One region of the Ottowia sp. VDI28 genome, then DNA from elsewhere that is predicted to be linked to it. Evidence: predicted binding sites of a transcription regulator. Region 1 holds the regulator's gene; the other holds the start of a gene.
What was found. The regulator LexA, encoded in region 1, represses DNA repair genes until DNA is damaged. The targets are predictions, from matches to a motif close to ACTGTATNNNNATACAGT.
Positions count from the first base shown of each region.

Region 2: WJU18_RS10675 (DNA topoisomerase IV subunit B) is a predicted target of LexA. The motif match lies at 2,232-2,249, and genes of this name have one in related genera.

Region 1 is NZ_CP149820.1:5,217,001-5,221,209, reverse strand. It holds gene WJU18_RS24870 (3-hydroxyacyl-CoA dehydrogenase) at 1-401, opposite strand, end outside; gene WJU18_RS24865 (D-2-hydroxyacid dehydrogenase family protein) at 425-1,432, opposite strand; gene WJU18_RS24860 (hypothetical protein) at 1,588-2,061, opposite strand; gene lexA (transcriptional repressor LexA) at 2,221-2,880, opposite strand; gene adk (adenylate kinase) at 3,119-3,775, opposite strand; gene kdsB (3-deoxy-manno-octulosonate cytidylyltransferase) at 3,914-4,209, opposite strand, start outside.
Region 2 is NZ_CP149820.1:2,210,187-2,214,395, reverse strand. It holds gene WJU18_RS10680 (lytic transglycosylase domain-containing protein) at 1-127, opposite strand, end outside; gene WJU18_RS10675 (DNA topoisomerase IV subunit B) at 222-2,198, opposite strand; gene WJU18_RS10670 (class I SAM-dependent methyltransferase) at 2,357-3,001, shown strand; gene dapA (4-hydroxy-tetrahydrodipicolinate synthase) at 3,038-3,925, shown strand; gene bamC (outer membrane protein assembly factor BamC) at 4,010-4,209, shown strand, end outside.

The sequences.
Region 1 (4,209 bases):
TTGAGATTCGCCGCGATGGCCGTCACGGACAGGGAAGACGTATTGGTGGCCAGTACGGCGCTGGGTTTGACAATGGCCTCCAGCTCTGCAAACAGGGCCTTCTTGACATCCAGACGTTCAACGATGGCCTCGACGATGAGGTCGCAGTCGGCGAGTTCTGCCTGCGTGGCGGCGGGCTTGAGGCGGTCCTTTTGTGCCGCTGCGGCTTCAGGGGCCAGCCGGCCCTTGTCAACCAGCTTGTCCCATTGGGCGCTGATGGCTTCGCGCGCCTTGGCGACGGCCTGGGCCTGGGTGTCATAGAGCAGCACGGTAGAGCCGGACTGGGCGGCGATTTGCGCGATACCGCGCCCCATGGCGCCAGTGCCGACGATGCCGACGGTGGAGAAGCGAGGAGTAGTCATGGCCTGCGATTATGGCCGCACCGCTATCTCCTGACTTGCAAAGCCCCTGGATTAACGATATTGGTGGGGGTGCCGCGCAGGAAATTCACCACGTTGTCGAAGGCGGCGTTGAAGTATTGCTCGTAGCTGTCTTGCTCTACGTAGCCCAGGTGCGGAGTGCAGATGCAGTTTTCCAGCCGCAGCAGGGCATGGCCCTGCAGGATAGGTTCGGTTTCGAAGACGTCGACGGCGGCCATGCCGGGGCGCCCGCGGTTGAGGGCGCTAACCAGGGCATCGGGCTCGATCAACTCGGCACGCGAAGTGTTGACCAGCAAGGCCGTGGGCTTCATGCGGCTCAGATCCTCCAGGCTCACGATGGAGCGTGTGCTGTCGGTCAGGCGCAGGTGCAGCGAAAGCACGTCGCACTCGGAGAAGAAGGCCTTCTGGGAGTTGGCGGCGTTATAGCCATCGGCCATGGCACGGGCGCGGGATGCTTCAGAGCCCCACACGAGCACCTGCATTCCAAAAGCGCGGCCATAGCCAGCCACCAGCTGACCGATCTTGCCGTAGCCCCATATGCCGAGGGTCTTGCCGCGCAACACTTGACCCACGCCGAAATTCGGCGGCATGGAGCCTGATTTCAACCCGGATTGCTGCCAGGCGCCGTGCTTGAGGTTGCCGATGTACTGGGGCAGGCGCCGCATCGCGGCCATGATGAGTGCCCAGGTCAGCTCCGCCGGCGCAATGGGAGACCCTACGCCCTCGGCGACAGCAATGCCGCGTTCGGTGCAGGCATCGATGTCGATGTGGCCGCTGACCCGGCCCGTCTGGGAAATCATCCTCAGCTTGGGCAGTTTTTCGATCAACTGGCGAGACAGCTGCGTGCGCTCGCGAATCAGCACAATGACGTTGGCATCGCGCAGACGCACAGAGAGTTGGCCCAAACCTTTCACGGTATTGGTGTAGACCATGGCCGGCCAAGCTTCCAGCTTGGAAGCGCAAGGCAGCTTGCGCACTGCATCCTGATAGTCGTCGAGGATCACGATGTTCATCCCCGCATTGTGCATGCCTAAGTTACGTTTGACACTTAAGGTCTAACAAAACACGTATGCAGGAACAGGCTCAAACCCCTCTTTTCGCAGAAAAAAGGGATATGTAAAGGTACTTCAGAGAGTACGCGGCTTGGGGTTTTGCAGCGGCTTTGTACTCAGGCGCGCAGCGCGTGTGGTCCAGGCCCCGACTCGGCGGCGGCCATGCGGTCGAGTTCGGCGCAGACATCCGCCAGACGGCCGGACAGACGCAGGCGGCCGGCGGTGCCGGGGGCTTGCCCGGCCTCTACCAGGCGCATGACGCGCAGAGGCTGCGCCGGCAATGGCGGCCGGCAGGTGGCAGAGGTGGGAAGGGATGCCGGAAACGATGATTCAACCAAGCGCAAGGCTGCGCGCCGCCGTGCGGCATGGGCCCATTGCTCTCCGGACGAGGCGGCTTGGGTGGGCGAAGAAGCCGTCCGGCGACGGAAGCTGGGAACCGTAAAGGCGGGGAAAAGAGAGGCTTTGGAATCCTTGGAATCCTTGGAATCCTTGGAATCCCTGGATTCCATGTAGGCCGCTTCCGCACCTGATGGGTTGGCGGTGTGGCTGAAAATCCCGGCGCCGGGCAGTTTGAAGACATTCGATCCCATGTGAAACCTTTTCGTGAACAGAGGTTGAACACAGGCAGGATTGCGAAGGAGGTGAAATACCTCAGGATCACGCCACCGCAGGGTGTGGAAGACCCGGCCCACGCGTCGCGCGAGCTCCGATCGTCTGCACGCCCGCCACCTGCCGGTGGCGTGAGGAAGCTACATCAGCATGCTGTTGCGGATCAGACCGACGGCCAGGCCCTCGATCTCGAACGGCTCTCCTGGCTCTACCACGATGGTGGGGTAGTCAGGGTTTTCGGCGTGCAACTCGATCAGGTTCTTGTTCCGGTGGAAGCGCTTGACCGTGACGTCGTCTCCCAGCCGGGCGACCACGATTTGGCCATTGCGTGCCTCGCGGGTGGACTGAACGGCGAGAAGATCGCCATCCATGATGCCGGCATCACGCATGGACATGCCGCGTACGCGCAGCAAATAGTCGGGTTTTTGCGCGAACAGGCTGGATTCGAGGTGATAGGTCTGATCGACGTGCTCTTGCGCCAGGATGGGGGAGCCTGCAGCCACGCGGCCGATCAGGGGCAGGGCCAGTTGGGCAAGGCCCGGCAGCGCCATCTGTTGCGCCGCGGATGTTGGCCGTGCACTGCCTTTCAGGCGGATGCCGCGCGAGGTGCCACTCACGAGTTCGATCACGCCCTTGCGCGCCAGGGCCTGCAGATGCTCCTCCGCCGCGTTGGCGGATTTGAAGCCGAGTTCAGAGGCGATTTCGGCCCGCGTCGGTGGTGCGCCGGTACGAGCGATGGCGTTTTGCACCAACTGCAAAATCTGTTGCTGGCGGGCAGTGAGCTTGGGGCTGTCGATCATGGTGAAGTCCTCTGGCTGCCGTGCAGGGGGTTGATGAATGTCGCTGGCACGGGGTGTGGAGTCAAAAACCTGTGTTGATATCCAGTAACTGTATTTTTAATCAGTTTTTGTGGCAGCGCAAGTGCCCACGCGCCTTTTGAGGGAAAGTGCTGGGCGTGCGGCAAAAAAAGACAGCCACCGGAAACCTGGTGGCTGTCTTTGGGGCCGTGTACCGCCGGGGTACGAGCGGGCGGTGGTGTCAGCTTTTCAGGGCTGCCAGCGCGCGCGCGGTGATTTCGTCGACCGTACCCGTGCCGCTGATGGCGCGGTATTTGGGAGCGTTGCCCGGCTCGGTCTTGGCCCAGGTGCTGTAGTAATCGACCAGGGGGCGCGTCTGCTCGTCATAGACCTGCAGGCGCTTTTTCACGGTTTCTTCCTTGTCGTCCTCACGCTGAACCAGCGGCTCGCCAGTCACGTCGTCCTTGCCTTCCACTTTAGGCGGGTTGAACTTCACGTGATAGGTACGGCCGGATGCGGGGTGGCTGCGGCGGCCGCTCATGCGCTCGATGATGGCGTCGAAGGGAACGTCGATCTCCAGCACATAGTCGAGCTTCACGCCCGCTTGCTTCATGGCCTCGGCTTGCGGGATGGTGCGCGGAAAGCCATCGAACAGGAAGCCTGCGGCGCAGTCAGGCTGAGCGATACGCTCCTTGACCAGGCCGATGATGATGTCGTCGCTCACCAGAGCGCCTGAGTCCATCACGCTTTTGGCCTGCAGGCCCAGTGGCGTGCCGGCTTTCACTGCCGCGCGCAACATGTCGCCGGTGGAAATCTGTGGAATGCCGTACTGCTGGCAGATAAAGGTCGCTTGCGTGCCTTTGCCGGCGCCAGGGGCGCCCAGAAGAATCAGTTTCATGTGTCCCTCAGGTGGATGCGTATAGGTCTCCGCAGTGCGGTGTTACATGCTCATGGCAATGCAATACGGTACCGGGCGTGCCCCATTTGTCGAAAGCGAGAATAGCATGGGCTGGCCACAGCCCCCCGCACGAGGGAATCAGCGTGCGGGTGCCGAGGCCATCCAGAGCTTTCGCACGCGTTCCAGATCCTGCTCGGTATCGATACCCGGGCCGGGCGCATGGGGGGTGACGTAGACGGAGATGCGGTGGCCGTGCCAGAGCGCGCGCAGCTGTTCCAGCGACTCGCATTGCTCCAGGGGCGCCGGTGGCAGCGTGGGAAAGGTGCGCAGGAAGGCGGCACGGTAGCTGTAGATGCCGATATGGCGCAGGGGCGCGGGGTCGGTAGGGAGCGCGGTGATGCCTTGGGCAAAGCCGTCACGCCACCAGGGGAGCG
Region 2 (4,209 bases), 3.0 Mb from region 1:
TCACGCCTTGCTCGTCGACATAGGCCCATAAATCGGCCCGCGCGCCAAGATGCAAAGCCGACAGAGACAAGGCCGCCGCCACCTGCAGGAGGCGGACGGAAACTCGTCTGAAAAAGGTCGGTGTCATCCTTGCCAAATGCCTGCCAGATGCTTGCCAAAAACGTGCCTAAAACGTACCAGTGACATGAAAACGATGTACGTTCTGAGCCCTGCGTGTGGGATCAGATGTCGATTTCCACGGCGTCGCCGTGCAGCTCCATGAGCTCGCGGCGCGCAGCGGCCTCGCCCTTGCCCATGAGCTTGCTCATTTCCGTGGCGGTTTGGCCGAAATCGAAGCGGCCAAGCTGCACCGGCAGCAGTCGGCGGGTATCGGGATTGAGCGTGGTTTCCCACAATTGTTCCGCGCTCATCTCACCCAAGCCTTTGAAGCGGCTAATCGTCCATTTTCCTTCAGAAACGCCATCTTTGCGCAACTTATCGAGAATGGCGGTTAATTCCCCTTCATCGAGCGCATACATCTTGGCCGCGGGCTTCTTGCCCCGCGCAGGCGCGTCCACCCGGAACAGGGGCGGCCGCGCCACATAGACGTGGCCCGTCTCGATCAGCTTGGGAAAGTGGCGGAAGAACAGGGTCAGCAGCAGCACCTGGATGTGAGAGCCGTCCACGTCGGCATCGGAGAGGATGCAGATCTTGCCGTAGCGCAGCCCCGAGAGATCAGGTGAATCCGCAGGGCCGTGCGGATCGACGCCGATGGCCACCGAGATATCGTGGATTTCGGTGTTGGCGAAGAGCCGGTCGCGCTCGACCTCCCAGGTGTTGAGCACCTTGCCGCGCAGGGGCAAAATGGCCTGGGTTTCCTTGTCGCGGCCCATCTTGGCGCTGCCGCCGGCTGAATCGCCCTCGACCAGGAACACCTCGTTGTGCGCGATGTCGCGGCTTTCGCAATCGGTGAGCTTGCCAGGCAGCACGGCCACGCCCGAGCCTTTGCGCTTCTCGACCTTCTGGCCAGCGCGCTGCCGGGTCTGGGCGGCCTTGATGGCCAGCTCGGCCAGCCGCTTGCCATGATCCACGTGCTGGTTCAGCCACAGCTCCAGCGCAGGGCGTACGTAACTCGACACGAGGCGCACCGCATCGCGCGAATTGAGCCGCTCCTTGATCTGGCCTTGGAACTGCGGATCGAGCACCTTGGCCGACAGCACATAGCTGGCGCGCGCGAAAACGTCTTCCGGCATCAGCTTGACGCCCTTGGGCAGCAGGCTGTGCAGCTCGATGAAGCTCTTGACGGCATTGAACAGGCCGTCGCGCAAGCCGCTGTCATGCGTGCCACCGGCGCTCGTGGGGATCAGGTTGACGTAGCTCTCCCGCACCGGCTGGCCTTCTTCGGTGAAAGCCACGCACCACTGGGCGCCCTCGCCCTCGGCGAAGCTGTCGGCATCCTTGCCGGCGTAGCCTTCGCCCTCGAAAAGAGGAATGACGGCATCGGCCGACAGGGTCTGCTCAAGGTAGTCGCGCAGGCCGCCCTTGTATTGCCAGGTCTGGGTGTCCTTTTTCTTTTCGTCGATCAGCGAGACGCTGACCCCCGGCATCAGCACCGCCTTGCTGCGCAGCAGATGCATCAACTCCCCTGCCGGCAGCACGGGAGATTCAAAATACTTGGGATCGGGCCATACGCGCACAGTGGTGCCTTGGCGGCGATCGCCTTCGGCCTGCTTGCGAAGCTCGAGTTTTTCGACCACGTCGCCAGCCTCGAACACCATCCTGGCCACCATGCCTTCACGGTGACTGGAGACTTCCATGCGCTTGGCCAGCGCGTTGGTCACGCTCACCCCCACGCCGTGCAGGCCGCCGGAGAAGCTGTAGGCGCCCCCCTTGCCTTTGTCGAACTTGCCGCCCGCGTGCAGGCGGGTGAACACCAGCTCGAGCACCGGTGCCTTTTCCTCGGGGTGCATGCCGTAGGGAATGCCGCGGCCGTCATCTTCCACGCTGATGGAGCCATCCGCGTGCAAAGTCACCTTGATCTTCTTGCCGAAACCCGCCAGCGCCTCGTCGGCAGCGTTGTCCAGCACCTCCTGGATCACGTGGAGCGGGTTGTCGGTACGCGTGTACATACCGGGGCGCTGCTTGACGGGTTCCAGCCCTTTCAGCACCCGTATCGAGCCTTCGGAATAACCTTCTGCCGTTGTCGAATTCGTAGCCATAACCTGGCATTCTATCCATCGGATACTTCCCGGACTGGATGAAACTACAGCCTACCGTGACAGATTGCAGGATCAGGCTACATTCATCCCCTTGCAAGGCTCATGCATTCGTCATACCGGGACAGGTCTCCGTGCAGGCGCCGACTTCAAGAATTTCAATGAATACCACCCCTCTCCACGGTTTGCAGGCGCCCTCCCCCTGGGTGTGGCGCTGGAGCCCGCTCGTGCCTGCCGGCGCCCCCGTTCTCGATGTGGCCTGCGGGGGCGGCCGCCATATGCGCTGGTTCGCACAACGCGGCCATCCGGTCACCGGGGTAGACCGCGATCCACGGGCGGTCGAAGCTGTGCGGAGCCTGGGCGAAGCGGTGCAGGCCGACATCGAGAACGGGCCCTGGCCGTTCGCGGACCGGCGCTTCGGCGCCGTGGTGGTCACCAACTACCTGTGGCGGCCGCTGTTGCCGGCCATCCTGGAGAGCGTGGCCGAGGGCGGCGCACTTTTATATGAAACATTCGCGGCCGGCAATGAAACCGTTGGTAAGCCTTCGCGGCCGGATTTCCTGCTTCAGCCCGGCGAGTTGCTGCGCGCCTGCGCTGGCCCGGCGTGGCGGGTGGTAGGCTACGAAGACGGTTTTCTGTCGCATCCGGAGCGTTTCGTGCAGCGCATCGCGGCGGTTCGCATGCCGAACAATGCAGGGGGCACGACCAGCCAACGGAACGATATCCGCTCTAAACCATCCAATAACCAACCGACAATCGGCGAACAATGCGTGGCGGGGGAGCCCAACCGGCTCGCCGCACACTAAAATGCCCGTTTCACGCCGCAAGACAAGCACTTTCTCATGACCCCTATCATTGGCAGCATCGTCGCCCTGGTAACGCCGATGCACGAAGACGGCAGCGTCGATTACCCGACACTGCGCAAGCTGATCGACTGGCACATCGCCGAAGGCACCGATTGCATCGGTGTGGTTGGCACCACGGGCGAATCGCCCACCGTGAATGTCGAGGAACACCAGGAAATCATCCGCGTGGCTGTGGAGCAGGCGGCAGGCCGCACGCCCATCATGGCCGGTTGCGGTGCCAATTCGACCTCGGAAGCCATCGAACTCGCGCGTTTTGCCAAGAAGGTGGGCGCCGATTGCCAATTGCAGGTCGTGCCTTACTACAACAAGCCGACGCAGGAAGGCCAGTACCTGCATTTCAAGGCCATCGCCGAAGCTGTGGGCGATCTGCCGATGGTGCTCTACAACGTGCCGGGGCGTACGGTAGGCGATATGCAACACGACACCGTGCTGCGCCTCACCCAGGTGCCGGGCATCGTGGGCATCAAGGAAGCCACCGGCAACATCGAACGCGCGCAGTGGCTCATCCGCGATGTGCCGAAGGATTTCGCGGTCTATTCGGGCGATGACCCCACCGCCGTGGCACTGATGCTGTGCGGCGGGCAAGGCAATATCAGCGTGACCGCCAACGTGGCCCCACGGCAAATGCACGATTTGTGCATGGCCGCCGTGGCCGGAGACACACGGCGCGCCATGGAGATCCAGTTCAAGCTGCTGCCTATCCACAAACATCTGTTCGTGGAAGCCAACCCTATCCCCGTGAAGTGGGCCATGGCGCGCATGGGCCTTTGCGGCGGCACTCTGCGGCTACCCATGACTCCCCTGGCGAAGGCCTTCGAGCCCGCCGTTGAAGAAGCACTGCGGGCAAGCGGTCTGCTCCAATAAACCAGGCAACGCGGCAGCCACATCCAGCCGCGTCAACGCGTCAGCCCTCTCTCGTGCTAGTGCAGTGTTAAAGGAATTTCACACGTGAAGCCATCTTTTCCTATCCGCGTGCTCCCCTTCGCCATCCTGTTGGGGCTCAGCGCGTGCTCAGTGTTCGAACCCGACCGGATCGATTACAAGAGTTCGGGCCGTGGCGTCTCCCTGGAAGTGCCGCCGGACCTGACACAGTTGCCCGGCCAATCGCGCTACGTGATTCCAGGCGGTACGGTCACGGCCAGCGGATA